DNA from 2 places in the Staphylococcus sp. FSL K6-0223 genome. Region 2 is predicted to be linked to the other one. Evidence: riboswitches for the same ligand, from Rfam matches in the RefSeq annotation. Region 2 holds a riboswitch; the other holds the start of a gene.
What was found. A riboswitch is a leader RNA that binds a small molecule or an ion and turns the genes downstream of it on or off. The one in region 2 is predicted to bind FMN.
Positions count from the first base shown of each region.

Region 1 (8,443 bases), on a different contig from region 2:
TTGATTCATCTCTAATTCAAATAGTTCAGATTGCTTTATATCCTCTATCAAACTAATTTGCTGACGAGTATACATAGGTTCCTCATACCCTTGTAGATAGTAATGTAGCACATTCTTATTATTGCGACGTTCTATTGCGTCGAATAGTGAATATATTTCTGATATAAATGACGCTTCCAATTGAGAGAGTTTGATATGATTATATAGCTGTTTCACTTTCTGTTGTACGTAAGTATTTTGAACTACTGGAATAAATTTAAAAGAATCTTCACGAGTATTCGATAATGTTTGGATAAGTAGTTGTATACAACTAAATGTTCGGGTTAAACTATCATATGTATATCGAGGATGCGTTTTGATATCTAATTTATGATTAAAATCATCCTTTTGTAGTATAAATCGCTCAAAAGTAGGATATTTTAAATTGGGTAAACTATGATATAATGACAAAAGTTGTTGGCTCGAAGCGTCAAAAAAAGTTTGATGAGACTTCTTGCCTATTAAAATATTATAAATACTTTTATTTGTTTTGTAGTTAAATGCATGATCAATAGCATAAGATAATATATCGTACAAATTAAACCCTCACTCTATAAAACGAATATATTGAAATGAAAAATGTCGATGTCTACAATTGTATTAGTAATACTAGTGTAGCATTTTTATCAAAGGAGGCGAATGAAAATGGCTAAATATACAATCGTTGATATGGATACTTGTATAGCATGCGGTGCATGTGGTGCAGCAGCTCCAGATATTTATGATTACGACGACGAAGGTATTGCTTTCGTAATCCTTGATGATAACCAAGGTACTGCAGAAGTGCCTGAAGAGTTATACGAAGATATGGAAGATGCACTAGAAGGTTGTCCTACTGATTCAATTAAAATTGAAGACGAACCATTTGATGGTGACGCGCTTAAATTTGAATAATAAATTGACTCGAATTCTTAATTATAATTGTTAGGAATTCGAGTTTTTATTTTTGATTACTACTTGCCTCATTTTTATTTAAGAATGATATCAAAAACGCTCTTGATACTAAGATATTTTGAGATAACTTAGAATCAAGAGCATTTATTTATTTTAAAATATTTTTTAGTCTTTTATATAGTAAAACAAAGATAATTGAAATGATGATACCTTTGATAATGTTAAACGGTATTACACCGGAAACAATTACAATTTTAAGATTCTTAACGACATCTCCTAAATTAAATATCATTCCATATAATGGAAGTAATACAAAGTAATTTAAGATACTAAGTACAATAGTCATTACAATCGTACCAACTATTAGACCATAAATTAAAGTGCGTGTTGAGCGTTTGTTTTTATATACATAATAAGCTGATAATAAGAAACTTGTCCCGGCTAAAAAGTTTGCTACAGGCCCAACAGGGTCTCCCATGTTAAATAAAAAGTTTAAGATATTTTTAATGAATGCGACAATAATACCTGCAATGGGACCTAATAAAAAAGTAGCAAGTAACGTTGGCACATCACTTAAATCTAACGTTAAGTATGGTGGTAAGAATGGTAGCGGAAACTTTATAAATGTTAATACAAACGCAACCGCACTTAACATACTTATAGTTATAAGACGTTTATTTTGTTGCATATTTAATTTTCTCCTTCCATTCATCTTGCTTAGAAAAGGAGGAAATTTGCACAACAAAAAACCTCCATCTTCTCCCATCCAGACTATACTGTCGGCTTCAGAATCTCACTGAATCAAGAAATAATATGACAACTACGTGTGTTATCGAATTATTTCGTCGCAGGCTTAAATTTACTGCCGGTTGGGAATTGCACCCTACCCCGAAGATGAATATTGATAATGTTTTTATTTAATTTTTATATTACACGATAAAGGTGATAAACTCAATGACTCTGCTTTCTTATCAAAAAATAAAATCGTTAGTATAAAGTACTTAGTTATTTATTATCAAAAAGATATTCGATCAATATAAAAGTGCTTCCTTTCATCAAATCATTCAATTGACCTAATTTTCTATAAACCAAAAATGAAACTTTAACGTTGATGTGAAGTTAGAACATATTAGAAACACAAAAATGCACCCCAAAAGTTAGAGTATATCTCCGACTTAATGAGATGCACATCGAATTCGTATTTTAAAATTTTGTTTACTCTGCTTCATTATTTTTAGGTTGAGGGAGCTTAATTATAAATGTGGTACCTTTACCGAGCTCACTTTTTACATCAATTTGTCCACCATGCTCTTCAATAATCATCTTACAAATAAAGAGACCTAAACCAGTTCCCTGCTTACCACGTTTACGTGAGGCATCAACTTTATAGAAGCGGTCAAACACTTGTTGTAAATGTTCTGGAGCAATACCTGTACCTGTATCGCTAATATATAAAATATTATATTGCTCATCTTTACTTGCAGTTACTGCAATTGTGTCACCTGGTTGTGTATATCTTGATGCATTATCAATGAGATTAGTTAAAACTTGATCCATTCGATCCATGTCATAATCCCATAGAAGATGATCATTGCCAGAGTTAAATTCCATCGTTAATCCTAAATCGTCTGCTTGCATACGGTATTTAGCTTTCATTTTATCTAAAAGATTTTTTATTGGTTGTACTTCTTTCTCAACAGATAGACCTTCAGCATCCATTCGTGCAACATTTAATAATTCATTAACTAGACGATTTAATCGCTTAGATTCATCTAATACAACACCAAGCGAATCACGAATTTCATCTGGTTCAGTGACTATACCATCAACAATTGATTCTGTATAACCTTGTAATAAGGAAATGGGTGTGCGTAATTCATGTGATACATTAGCGATAAAGTCTTTTTTCATTTGATCTAAATTATGTTCATTTGTCATATCACGAATAATCACTACAATACCACTTCTGCCATTCGGCTGAATACGATTGATATAACTTGTGATAAAGACGTAATAACGCGTACTAATTTCTATTTCGAGAAATTCAGTTCCTTTGGATTCAAACGTTTTTTCGATTTGTTGTTCGATTGATTCTTTTGAAAAATCATCAATAAAATGGATGATATCATCAGCCATTTTATTAGAAAAGATAACGACTCTTTGATCGTTTATACCTAATACACCTTCGACCATGGAGTTTAATAAACTGTCACGAATACTTTTAGATGATGATAAAGCGTCAATATGTTCTTGAATCTCGTAATTCATATTATTGAAAGCTCTTGATAAGTCGCCAATTTCATCTTTAGTAGAGACGGAAGATATTTGACTATAATCACCTTCAGAAACTTTTTGTGCTTGTGTCTTTAATTGTCTCAAGGGTTTCGTAATTCTGTTAGATAAGAAGAATGCAAATACTGTACTAGCTGCTATAAATATAATTGCAGTAATCAAAATGATAATAGTTATAGCATTATTTGTATCTTCAATAGATTTTAAGTCTTTATAAATAAACACGCCACTATGCTTACTACTAGCATCTTCTTGTGGTTTCATTGGATAACCTAATAGTATATATGATTGTGTATTACCGTTATTTTTAATTGTGACGTTTTGAGTTTCAAATTCGCCGTTATTGAAGACTCTTTTAAATTTAGGGCTCTTTTTAATTTCATTGAGCATTTGAGTTTTCGTATTATTATATGATGCGTGTGGTTTATCATTAAAATTATTCATAATGATTAAACCACCAGGGCCATCTACAAGTTTTTGACTGTTTTGAATAGCAAGTGATTTATTGTGAGATTTCTCAACGAGTGAACTAATTCTTTTGGCATCTTCTTTAATAGAATTTTCAGTTTCTTGCGTAAAATAATATTGAATAAAGGTAATTAAGGATACACTTAATAAAATTAAAACTGTCGCTACTATTAAAATAATAGTTAACCACAGTTTTATAACTACGCTATTTAGTCGGTTCATCACTGGCTTTGACCTCGAACTTATAGCCTACACCCCAAACAGTTTGAATCATTTGAGCTGCATCGTTAGATACACGATTTAATTTCTCTCTTAAACGTTTTACATGTGTATCTACTGTTCGCAAGTCGCCATAAAATTCATAATGCCATACTTCTTTAAGTAATTGTTCACGATCGAACACCTTATTAGGTGTCTTAGCTAGATATATGAGTAATTCATATTCTTTAGGTGTTAAATTAACTTGCTCGTTATCTGCAAGTACTCTATGTGCATCATTATCAATCACTAAATGATTGAATTCAATAATATCACGTGCATGTGGTTCGCTTTGTTCTGAGTTTGCAGATTGAGTACGTCTTAATAAAGCTTTAACTCTTAATACAACTTCTCTAGGTGAAAAAGGCTTAACAATATAGTCATCGGCACCGGATTCAAATCCTTCAACTCGGTTAGTTTCTTCTCCTTTTGCCGTAAGCATAATAATAGGTGTATCTTTGTGTTCTCTTAGTTTAGATGCGACTTCTATACCATCCATTTCTGGTAGCATTAAATCTAAAAGAATGCACGCATAGTTATTATCCATCGCAAGCTGATAAGCTTCCTTACCATCACTAGCTTCATGGATTTCAAAAGATTCTCTTTCTAAGTATAATTTAAGCAATCTTCTGATTCTGTCTTCATCATCAACGATTAAAATTTCGTTAGCCATATTACTTTTTACCTCCTACACATGCTGTTCAAATTCATTTGTTATTATAGCACAGGTTGAACATATTAAGTGACTGATAGTTAAAACTATGTGAAAAAAATCTCAATCTTATTGGTAAAAACATATTTTTTGTGTTTATTTACCATTTTCTGCTAAATGTCTTAACGTTTTCACCTCATGAGGGGTCAACACACGACCTTCTCCGGCATTTAAACCTTTCAAGTCTAAAGGACCAAATTGAATACGTGTTAATTTATTCACTTCATGACCAAAATATTCAAACATACGGCGCACTTGACGATTTCTACCTTCACTAATAGTAATTTCGACTAATGTAGTGTTTTTCTCTTTATCTTGTCTTTTTATTTTTACTTGAGCCGGTTGAGTGAAACCATCTTCTAATTCAATGCCTTGTTCTAATTCTTTAACTTGTTCTCTCATTAAATAGCCTTTTAATTTAGCAACATATTTCTTTTTAATGTGATAACGTGGATGAGTCATTAAGTTAGTGAATTCTCCGTCGTTTGTTAACAATAAAACACCTGATGTATCATAATCTAAACGTCCAACTGGATATATACGAGTTTCAATATCTTCAAAATAATCTGTCACAACTTTACGACCACGATCATCAGATACACTCGTAATAACTTGAGTAGGTTTATAAAATAAGATATACATTTTATCTTCTTGTTCTATTTTAATGCCCTCTACTTCAACTGTGTCTGAGTGAGACACTTTTGTTCCTAATTCAGTCACAACTTGTCCATTAACTTTGACTTTTCCTTCGGTTATGAGTGTTTCAGCTTTGCGTCGTGATGTATAACCACTATTCGCAATTCTTTTTTGTAGTCTCTCTAATTCTTTACTCATTTGAATCTCCTTTTTGATTAACTAAATTACTAAAGAATTCATCCATTTCAGCATCATCCTCTTCAGTCGTTGGTAATGACTCAAGACTTTCTATACCAAATACATTTAAAAATAAATCAGTGGTTATTAAATGATGACTTCTAGAATGATCGACATCTTTAGCTTCTACTAAACCTCTAGCTATAAGTGTTTTAACAGCGCCATCGGAATTAATCCCTCTTATCATTTCTATATCGCTACGAGTGAGTGGTTGATTATAAGCGATAATAGAAAGTGTCTCCATAGCTGCCTGAGATAACTTCATTTTAGATTTTTGTTCGATGAGCTGTTCAATATAAGACGATGCGTCTTTTTTCGTTGTTAAAACATATGTTGTACCAAATTTTTGGATAACCAAACCAGGAGATTGATAGGTATCGATTAACTGGTCGAGTTCATTTACATTCAACTCCAAAATTTCCAATAATTGCTTCTGCTCTAATCCTTCATCACCAGAAGTATATAATAAAGCCTCTAATATTCCTTGGTTATCCAATGTTGTAATTCACTCCTCTAATGATATCGATGTCCTCAAATTGATTGTTTTGATTAATATTGACGATACCAGATTTAGACATTTCTAATATAGCTAGAAAATGTGTTACTACTTGTTCTACTGGTTCGTGGAAAGTAAATAAACTAAAGAAATTAAATGATTCGTGCTCTTTTAGACGATTTGTAACTTGTTCGGTTGCTTGTTGAATTGTAAATGTCTCTTTTTTAATTTCTACAGATTTAGGAGTATTGAGTTCTACTCGATTTTTAACTCTTTGATAAGCTACGATGAGTTCTGTTAAATCTATAGTCTGATTTGGATCCCATGATTCATCAGTTTCCAAATGTGATAAATCAGTAGGATACTTCGTATAATAAAGTTCTCGTTGATCTTTCATATCATTAAGTATTTCAGTATATTCTTTATAGTTTTGATATTCAATTAAACGCCCTACTAAATCTTCACGGGGATCTTCTTCAATGTCATCTTCTACACTCGTTTGAGGTAGCAATAATTTACTTTTAATCATTAAAAGTTCAGAAGCCATGACTAAATATTCACTAGCAATATTAATTTCAAGTTGATTCATCGCATGAACATATTGCATATATTGCTCAGTTAAAGCTTTCATGGGAATATCATAAATATCTATTTCAAATTTCTGTATTAAATGCAATAACAAGTCTAATGGTCCGTTAAACGCATCTAGTTTTACTTCATACATCCTATCTACCTCAATCTCGTGTTGCATCTTTAGTGCATATTTCACACAAATATTATAGCATGAATACATATAACTTTTAAATTTTGGGTGGATTGCCATGGATGACGCGTTAATTCATTTCTATTATCAATTTCATAAGCATCAACATTATTTTTTATGTCATGATATTTTAGAAGAAGCTTGGAAATTAAATCCCTCTTTCTCTAAAAATGACGCGGTAGTGAGTTTAATACTATTTGCCACAGCTTGTTATCATTACCGCCGTGATAATATTAAAGGTGCTTTAAAATCATATAAAAAGTCACTGTCTGTTATTAAACAAGCAAAAGATAAAACTCAATTACATTTAAATATAGATGAGTATCAAAGCATGATTTTACATCAAATAAATTCTATTAAAGATCATCATGCATTTGTACCTGTCAAACTACCTATACACACATCATTTGAGAAAGTTATTAAACGTGTATATCAAGATTACAGTTTTACTCAATTTGTAATATCAGAGCCTTACATTGTTCATCATCATATAAAACGTGATCGAACAGAAGTTATACAAGCCCGTGAAGAAGCAAGACAATTACGTCGTTCACATACTCAACGGCCTTATAATACATTAAAAGACCAATAAACGTATGATAGCTACATTAAATCACTACGTTTATTGGTCTTTTAAATTACAATTAAGCTCTAGGATGAAATTGATTATACATTTTTCGAATTTGAGATTTTGATACATGTGTATATAATTGTGTCGTAGATATATCAGAATGGCCTAACATTTCTTGGACAGCCCTTAAATCAGCGCCATTTTCAAGTAGATGTGTAGCAAAGGAATGTCTTAACGTGTGAGGTGTTAATGTCTTGTTAATGTTCGCTTTAATACCATTCTGTTTAATCATCTTCCATATACCTTGTCGTGATAAAGGTTTACCATGCATATTAAGAAATAATACATGTGTGACAGTTTGTTTTAATAATTGAGGGCGAACTGTTTCAATGTATGTAGTTAAATACTCAATAACAGCATCACCTAAAGGAACAATACGTTCTTTATTTCCTTTACCAAAAACTCTGACAAAACCCATCATTAAATTGACATCTTCGACTTCTAATTGAATAATTTCAGAAACGCGCATACCTGTAGCATATAAAAGCTCTAACATCGTCCGATCACGATAACCATTATTCTTACTCAAATCCGGTGTTTCTAATAAATCCAAAACTTCCTGAACCTCTAATACGTCAGGTAGTTTTTTTTCGTATTTTGGCGTTTCAATTAACACTGTCGGATCTTTCGCTGCATATCTTTCTCTTAATGCGAACTGATGAAAGCTTCTAATTGTAGATATAAAACGTGCAAGTGATTTTGAGGATTGACCCAAATCTATTAAATGACCTAGACACTCTTGAATCACTTGACGATCCACGAAATCAATATGGGAAATTTTTCTTTCTTCAAGATATTCTTCATATTTTTTTAAATCCCTACGATAAGCGCCAATGGTATTACTACTCAAACCCTTCTCGATTTGAATAAAATTCAAATATTCTTCAATGATTGTATTCATATAAGCACCTCTATTGAAGCGGTGGCTTCTTTAAACTTATTAGATTGCGTTAGAATTTTTAAGTATATTTGTGAAAATAAACCCCTAATTAGCCTTTACCTTTCGCTTGGCAATCA
Region 1 covers NZ_JBBOYX010000002.1:290,130-298,572, reverse strand. The annotation lists gene MHI13_RS12515 (helix-turn-helix domain-containing protein) at 1-576, opposite strand, end outside; gene MHI13_RS12510 (ferredoxin) at 685-933, shown strand; gene MHI13_RS12505 (ECF transporter S component) at 1,082-1,621, opposite strand; FMN riboswitch at 1,684-1,833, opposite strand; gene MHI13_RS12500 (ATP-binding protein) at 2,149-3,915, opposite strand; gene MHI13_RS12495 (response regulator transcription factor) at 3,899-4,624, opposite strand; gene MHI13_RS12490 (pseudouridine synthase) at 4,760-5,497, opposite strand; gene scpB (SMC-Scp complex subunit ScpB) at 5,490-6,032, opposite strand; gene MHI13_RS12480 (segregation and condensation protein A) at 6,025-6,756, opposite strand; gene MHI13_RS12475 (DUF309 domain-containing protein) at 6,854-7,387, shown strand; gene xerD (site-specific tyrosine recombinase XerD) at 7,440-8,327, opposite strand; gene fur (ferric iron uptake transcriptional regulator) at 8,416-8,443, opposite strand, start outside.
Region 1: linked by a shared signal. The riboswitch ahead of MHI13_RS12505 (ECF transporter S component) and the one ahead of MHI13_RS06240 (ECF transporter S component) in region 2 are both predicted to bind FMN.

Region 2 (8,443 bases):
ATTGGCAACTGTATTGGTTGAAATGTCTGATCATGTTTCACTTTTTCTATTTGATTTTGAATCAATAAAGTAAATTCATTGACCTTTAAACCAAGTGTCTCTTTATCTTTTGCATGCTTAAATGTATATAACGCTTTTTTAAAGCTTTTTAATGCACCTAACTTATTACATCGTCTATAGTGATACATTGCAGTTGAAAATAGTATTAAACTAACTACAGCATCTTTCTTAGAAAAATTAGGTTTTGACTTCCATAATTCTTCTAAAATATCATGACATAAAAAATAATGTTGGTGTGTATGAAATTGATAGTAGAAGTGACTTAATGCTTTATTCATGAATACTCATCCTTAATTTAATTCTAATATATATTCATGCTATAATATTTAAGTGAATTATGCACAATTTAGATTTTATAATACAAGGAAGTTAATTATGTACGAAGTTAAATTAGATGCTTTTAATGGCCCATTAGATTTACTTCTTCATTTAATTCATAAATATGAAATAGATATTTATGATATACCAATGAAAGCTTTAACTGAACAATATATGCAATATGTTCATGCAATGAAAGAAGTTGAAATTAATATTGCAAGTGAATATTTAGTGATGGCTTCAGAGTTATTAATGATAAAAAGTAGATTATTATTGCCACAACAAGAAACTGAAAATGACTTAGAAGAAGATCCTCGTGAGGAACTTGTAGGTCGTTTAATCGAATATCAAAATTATAAAGAATATTCTTTACTATTAACAGAATTAAAGAAAGAACGAGAATTATATTATACTAAATCACCAGCTGATTTATCTCACTTAGAAAAAGAAACGCATTGGGACAAAAATCAAACGATTGATTTGACTCAACTGATTGTTGCATACCAAAGAGTAAAAAATAGAGTAGCATTAAATACGCCAAAAGCAGTTGAAATTTCAAAAGATATTTTTACAATTCAACAAGCTACTGAAGTGGTTGCTAAACATTTAGAGAAACAAACATCATTTAACTTCTTTAGTTTATTTAACTTTAATGAACCTGTGAGTAAAGTTGTTACACATTTCTTAGCAATATTAGAAATGTCTAAAGCAGGTCTTATTAATATAGAACAGTCAAATAACTTTGAAGACATCAATATCATTAGAGGAGTGAACTATTCTATTGGATAACATTGGCATTATAGAGTCATTATTATTTACTGTAGGCGATGAAGGACTCGAAGCACGTCAGCTTGCAGATATTTTAAAAATGGATTTAGATGAACTTGATCAATTAATTTCGACGTATCATTCAAAAGGTCTTGAAATACAAAGATATGGTTCCATTTATATGTTAACCTCCAAAAAAGAGAGTGCTCCTTTTATCGAAGTATTAGTGAATCAAAAAGCAAACATGAAATTATCTCAAGCTGCTATGGAGACACTATCGATTATTGCTTATAATCAACCATTAACTAGAAGTGATATCGAAGTAACAAGAGGTATTAATTCTGATGGTGCAGTGAGAACATTAATTGCTAGAGGACTTATTGAAGCAAAAGACATGGAGAATTCGCGTAGTCATTTACTCATGACTACTGATTTATTTTTAAATGTTTTTGGAATGAAATCAATAGAAGAACTACCATCTACTGAAGAAGATAACGAAGAGATTGAAAATTTCTTTAGTACACTTACAGAGCAAAAGGAGAAATAAAATGAATAAAGATTTAGAAAGACTTCAAAAACGAATTGCTAACAGTGGATATACATCTCGAAGAAAGGCAGAAACTTTAATCACTGAAGGTAAAGTAAAAGTCAATGGTCAAGTAGTTACGGAACTTGGAACGAAAGTTAAATCTTCAGACACTGTTGAAGTTGAAGGAATTAAAATTGAGCAAGAAGATAAAATTTATATTCTGTTCTATAAACCAACGCAAGTGATTACTAGTGTTTCAGATGATAGAGGTAGAACGGTTGTAACAGATTATTTTAAAGATTTAGAAGCAAGAATTTATCCAGTTGGACGATTAGACTATGATACTTCAGGGTTATTATTACTTACAAATGATGGTGAATTTACTAACCTGATGACTCATCCTAGATATCATATTCAGAAAAAATATGTTGCAAAATTAAAAGGGTATTTAATGAGAGAAGAAGTTAAAGCATTAGAACAAGGAATTGAATTAGAAGATGGTTTTACACAACCTGCTCAAGTTAAAATAAAAAATCAAAATAAAGAAAAAAATACGACACTGGTTGAAATAACTATTAGCGAAGGTAGAAATAGACAAGTTAGACGTATGTTCGAACATTTTAATCACACAGTCGATAAATTAATACGAATCGAATTTGGAAATCTTAATTTAAAAGGTTTAAATGCAGGTGAAGGTAGAGTATTAACACCTCATGAGGTGAAAATATTAAGACATATGGCTGAAAATGGCAATTAATTCGAAATAACTTAACAATACAAAGTATTTTCACAATTACAATGTGTATCTTTTTTTATTTATTCACTGTAATAATAAATCATAGGTTCTACATCAAAAAAGATATTTTGCTATTTTTTTCACAAAGTCAATTGAATAGAAAGCTTTAATATAGTGAATATGCTATAATTAAAATGGTATAGAGCATGTGTAGGAGGTATATTGTAATGATGAATGAAATATTAATTGTAGACGATGAAGATAGAATCAGAAGATTATTAAAGCTTTACTTAGAAAGAGAATCGTTTACTATCCATGAAGCAAGTGATGGTAGAGAAGCATATGAACTTGCTATGGAAAATGACTATGCGTGCATTCTTTTAGATTTAATGTTGCCTGAAATGGATGGTATTGAAATGTCATCAAAATTACGTGAGCATAAAGATACGCCTATTATTATGCTTACAGCTAAAGGCGAAGAAACTAATCGTGTGGAAGGATTCGAATCAGGTGCAGATGATTATATAGTGAAGCCTTTCTCTCCCCGAGAAGTCGTATTAAGAGTGAAAGCATTACTACGTAGAACTCAAACATCTAAACCAGAACAAAGCGAACCACATGCAAGAGATGTCATTGAGTTTAATCATCTTATTATCGATAATGATGCACATCGTGTATTAGCGGATCAACAACAAGTGAATTTAACTCCAAAAGAATATGAGCTATTAATATACTTAGCAAAAACACCTAATAAAGTATTTGATCGTGAACAACTATTAAAAGAAGTTTGGCATTATGAATTTTATGGTGATCTAAGAACTGTAGACACACATGTTAAACGATTAAGAGAAAAATTAAATCGAGTTTCTGAAGAAGCAGCACATATGATTCAGACCGTTTGGGGTGTCGGTTACAAATTTGAGGTCAATACAAATGATGAATCGACTAAATAGTGTTGTTATAAAACTGTGGTTAACTATAATATTTATAGTAACGACAGTTTTAATTTTATTAAGTGCAGCATTAATTACATTTATTCAATATTATTACACCCAACAAACAGAAAATGCTATAAGAGAAGATGCTTCAAGGATTAGTCATCTTGTTGAAAAAGCTGATAACAAGTCACTTGCCATACAACATAGTCAGGAATTGATTGATGGTACAGGTGGCGTTATTATTATGTCTAATAAAAATATGTCAGCAGAAAAATCATATAATCTGATTAAAAAAAGAATGTTAAAAGAAATACAAAACAATGACAACTTTAATAAAGTATTTGATACAGGGAAATCTGCCACACAAAACGTCACAATAAGTGAAAAAGGAGCATCCCATTCTTATATTCTTTTAGGATATCCGATGCAATCTCAAAATCGTAAACATGCTAAGTTTAGTGGCGTATTTATATATCAAGATTTAAAAACAATTGAAGATACTAATAATGCAATTACCATTATTATTTTAATTACTGCCATTGTATTTTTAATTGTTTCAACGATTTTTGCGTTCTTTTTATCTAATCGTATCACTAAGCCACTTAGAAAATTAAGTACACAGGCAATCAATGTATCGAATGGAGATTACTCTCAAAAAACAACAGTAAATACGAAAGATGAAATTGGTGAACTTTCTTATACGTTTAATAATATGAGTTATAAAATTCAAGAACACATTGAAGCTTTATCTACTCAAAAAAATATTCGTGATCGTTTATTTAATTCTATGATTGAAGGTGTAGTGGGTTTAAATGATAAAAGTGAAATTATTTTATCTAACAAAATGGCAGACCAAATACTACCGACAATTGATAAATCTATTTATTCAGAAATTAAAAATCAAATTAATGCCACATTTCATTCAAAAGGTACAGAGTTTAATGAATATACAATAAACTCTAAGTATTATGTGTTTATAATGAGCTATATTGATCGTATTCAACAAGATGGTCGTAGCGGGATTGTAATCATCATAAGAGATATGACAAATGAACATAATCTTGATCAAATGAAAAAAGATTTTATCGCAAACGTATCCCATGAACTCCGTACACCGATTTCGTTATTACAGGGTTATACTGAATCGATAGTCGATGGCATTGTAACAGAACCTAACGAAATCAAAGAATCACTATCAATTGTATTAGATGAAACAAAACGACTTAATCGCCTTGTCAACGAGCTTTTAAATGTTGCAAGAATGGATGCGGAAGGATTAGCCATTAATAAAGAAATACAGCCTATAATGCCATTATTACGTAAAATACAACTTAAATATCGTCAACAAGCACAAGATTTAGAACTAAACATAGACTTGTTACCAAATATTAATGAAGATGATTTATGGAATTACGATGCTGATCGAATTGATCAAGTACTCACAAACTTAATTGATAATGCAACACGCTATACACATCCTGGAGATTCAATTACGATTACTGCTAATAAAGATAGTCAGTATCAAATTTTAAATATAAAAGACACAGGTAGCGGCATTGCTCCCGAACATCTTGATCATGTATTTGATCGTTTTTATAAAGTAGAAGCTTCTAGAACTAGAGGTAAACAAGGAACTGGTTTAGGATTATTTATTAGTAAGATGATTATTCAAGAGCATGGCGGAATTATTTCTGTAGAAAGTACAGTGAATAAAGGCACAACCTTTATTATTAAATTACCTAAACCTTCTATAGATTCTAAATAATTAACTTTCGACAAAATAAGATTAAATATCCAAATTATTTGAGATTACGCTCTTCAAAGTTAAAGATAAAACTTTGAAGAGCGTTTTTATATCTATAGTTTTTTTAATATCATATTTCATTTCATATTAATTTAAAATCAGTCGACGAAATTGATGAACCATATCTCTCATTTTTATAAATAAACAGAGATATTGCAATGAAGGAGTTATTCATGTAATATAAATTTTAAATGATAAATTCAATAATTCATCTTCGGGGTAGGGTGTAATTCCCAACCGGCAGTAATTTGAGCCTGCGACCCGCTTCAATGGAAGTGGCTGATTCAGTGTAAATCTGAAGCCGACAGTATAGTCTGGATGGGAGAAGGTGGAGGTTTTTTGTTGTGTAAAAGTATCCTCCAATTCTTAGTAAGATGAATGGAAGGAGAAAACTGAATATGCAACAAAATAAACGTTTAATTACCATAAGTATGTTGAGTGCAATTGCATTCATATTAACATTTTTGAAATTTCCATTACCATTTTTGCCTCCATACTTAACATTAGATTTTAGTGATGTACCGACTTTATTAGCTACTTTTATTTTTGGTCCTTTATCTGGTCTTCTTGTAGCATTAATTAAAAATATATTAAATTTCTTATTTAATATTGGCGATCCTGTTGGGCCTGTGGCAAATTTTTTAGCAGGGGCTAGTTTTTTACTAACAGCTTATTTTATTAGTCATCGTAAACAATATTCATCTCGTCGTTCACTAATTATAGGATTAGTTGCCGGCACTATTGCAATGACTATCGTTTTAAGTATTTTAAATTATTTTGTCTTACTACCTTTATATGGCATGATATTTAATCTTGGTGATGTATTTACTAATTTAAAAGTAATTATTTTATCTGGTATTATTCCTTTTAATATTATTAAAGGATGTGTAATATCGATTATTTTTATCTTGCTATATCGCCGTTTAAAAAAAGTATTGAAATAAAATCAAAACCTCCGATGACTTCTTAGTAGGAATCATCGGAGGTTTTATATTATAATTATGGTAATGCAATTTTATTTACGGATTTATTCAAATTTTAAGGCATCTCCATCAAAAGGCTCTTCTTCAATTTTAATTGAATCAGTTGGACAGCCTTCAAGAGCATCTTCCATATCTTCATATAATTCTTCTGGTACTTCTGCAGTACCTTGATTATCGTCAAGGATTACGAAAGCAATACCTTCGTCATCATAATCGTAAATATCTGGTGCAGCAGCGCCACAAGCACCACAAGCAATACATGTATCCATATCAACGATTGTGTACTTTGCCATTTTATTCGCCTCCTTTGATAAAAATGCTACACTAGTCATAATAAATAATTTTATTATATTCTAGATATAAAAGTTCTATAAAAGAGGAGTTCACTCATGCAAGAAATGATTAGTTATGTTAAACATCACTCATTCAATTATAAAACTAATAAAAGTATATATAATATTTTAAGTGGAAAAAAGTCACATCAAACGTTTTTTGATGCGAGCTCTCAACAACTTTTATCATTATATCATAGTTTACCTAAATTAAAATATCAGACATTTGAACGACTTTTAAATAAAAATGATATAAAAGAATTAAATATCAAGGTGCATCCTCGATTCACTTATGATAGTCTTAATAATACTTTTAAATGTATTCAATTATTAATTCAGACGATATCTCAATATCTCCATCATCAACTTAAATTCGTACCAATGAACCAACAGGTTATTATTCAAAATAAAGTTAAAAAGGTTTATGGAACTATTATTGAAAATGATTTAATAAAAGACTTTGAAAATGAAGTGACTGATTTATTTCAAGCAATCAGTTTAAATAATAATAAGTGTTACCTTCATTATTATTTGCATGGTTATGATGAGCCTATGTATACAAGACAACAGGTAAGTTTGATTGAGAATATTTCTATTTCAAAATTATATACATTAGAATTGAATAATTTAGTCACCTTAGGAAGTGAAATTGAAAATAAACAACGTTATCCTATATTGTCTGAATGTATTATTCTTTCATCATTATTAAATAAAACATCTATTACTCAACAATATCTTCATCAAGGTTTGAGTTTAAATGAAATCGCAATTGCACAGAATGTTAAACTTAATACAATAGAAGATCATATTTTAGAATTATTTATTAAAGGTTATGAGAAAAATTACGAAAATTATGTGGGAAAAAAAGATATTTTTCAATTTACTCAATACTATACAGAGCATAAAGGAGAAAGATTAAAACGATATAAACAAGAGTTTGATCATTTATCATACTTTGAAATTAAACTCATGATTGTTGGGATAGAAAGAGGTGAAATGAATGTTAGAGAACAATCTTAAACAATGGTTTGGACATGAAAGTTTTCACCCAGGTCAGAAAGAGGTCATAGAAAGTGTATTACAAGGCAATCATACACTTGGTGTTTTGCCAACAGGTAGTGGGAAAAGTCTGTGTTATCAATTTCCAACTTATATGCAACAAAAACCTACTCTTATTATTTCACCGCTAATTTCTTTAATGGATGACCAAGTGATGCAACTTAAATCTCAAGGTGAACGAAGGGTTGTGTGTATTCATTCAGGTATGGATGAACAAGAAAAAAAAGAAAATATCAATGTATTAAATCAAAGTCGTTTTATATTTCTAAGTCCTGAATTTATTCTTCAATCTCATCATTTCAATTTAATTAAAAACATTCCATTTGGTTTAGTAGTATTAGATGAAGCACATTGCTTATCAGAATGGGGATATGATTTTAGACCGCATTACGCACTTATTGGTCAAATCACTCATCATTTTAAATTAGCGACTATTTTAGCATTAACTGCTACTGCACCGCCACATTTAACAAGTGATTTAGAACATATTTTAAAAGTTAAATTAAACACTATACAAACTACTATGAATCGTAAAAATATTTCGTTATCACATTTTAATTTCAAGGATGACGACGAAAAAATAGAATGGTTATTGAAATTTATTGAATCTTCAGGTCCCACAATTATTTATGTATCATCTAAGAAAATATGCTTACAACTCGCAAAACTCATTTATCAACATGGATATTTAACTGGTATTTATCATGGGGATTTAACTTATCAAGAACGTCAAACTGTTCAAAATCAATTTATTAATAATTTTATTCCAGTTATTGTAGCTACTAGTGCTTTTGGAATGGGGGTTAATAAAAAAGACATTCGGACTGTTATTCATTTTCATTTATCATCTAGTCCTTCAAATTATTTACAAGAAATTGGACGAGCTGGGAGAGATGGAAAACAAAGTCAAGCGATT
Region 2 covers NZ_JBBOYX010000001.1:1,244,531-1,252,973, forward strand. The annotation lists gene MHI13_RS06210 (DUF309 domain-containing protein) at 1-338, opposite strand, end outside; gene MHI13_RS06215 (segregation and condensation protein A) at 436-1,167, shown strand; gene scpB (SMC-Scp complex subunit ScpB) at 1,160-1,693, shown strand; gene MHI13_RS06225 (pseudouridine synthase) at 1,695-2,432, shown strand; gene MHI13_RS06230 (response regulator) at 2,639-3,364, shown strand; gene MHI13_RS06235 (ATP-binding protein) at 3,348-5,114, shown strand; FMN riboswitch at 5,360-5,487, shown strand; gene MHI13_RS06240 (ECF transporter S component) at 5,552-6,097, shown strand; gene MHI13_RS06245 (ferredoxin) at 6,181-6,429, opposite strand; gene MHI13_RS06250 (helix-turn-helix domain-containing protein) at 6,526-7,488, shown strand; gene MHI13_RS06255 (RecQ family ATP-dependent DNA helicase) at 7,469-8,443, shown strand, end outside.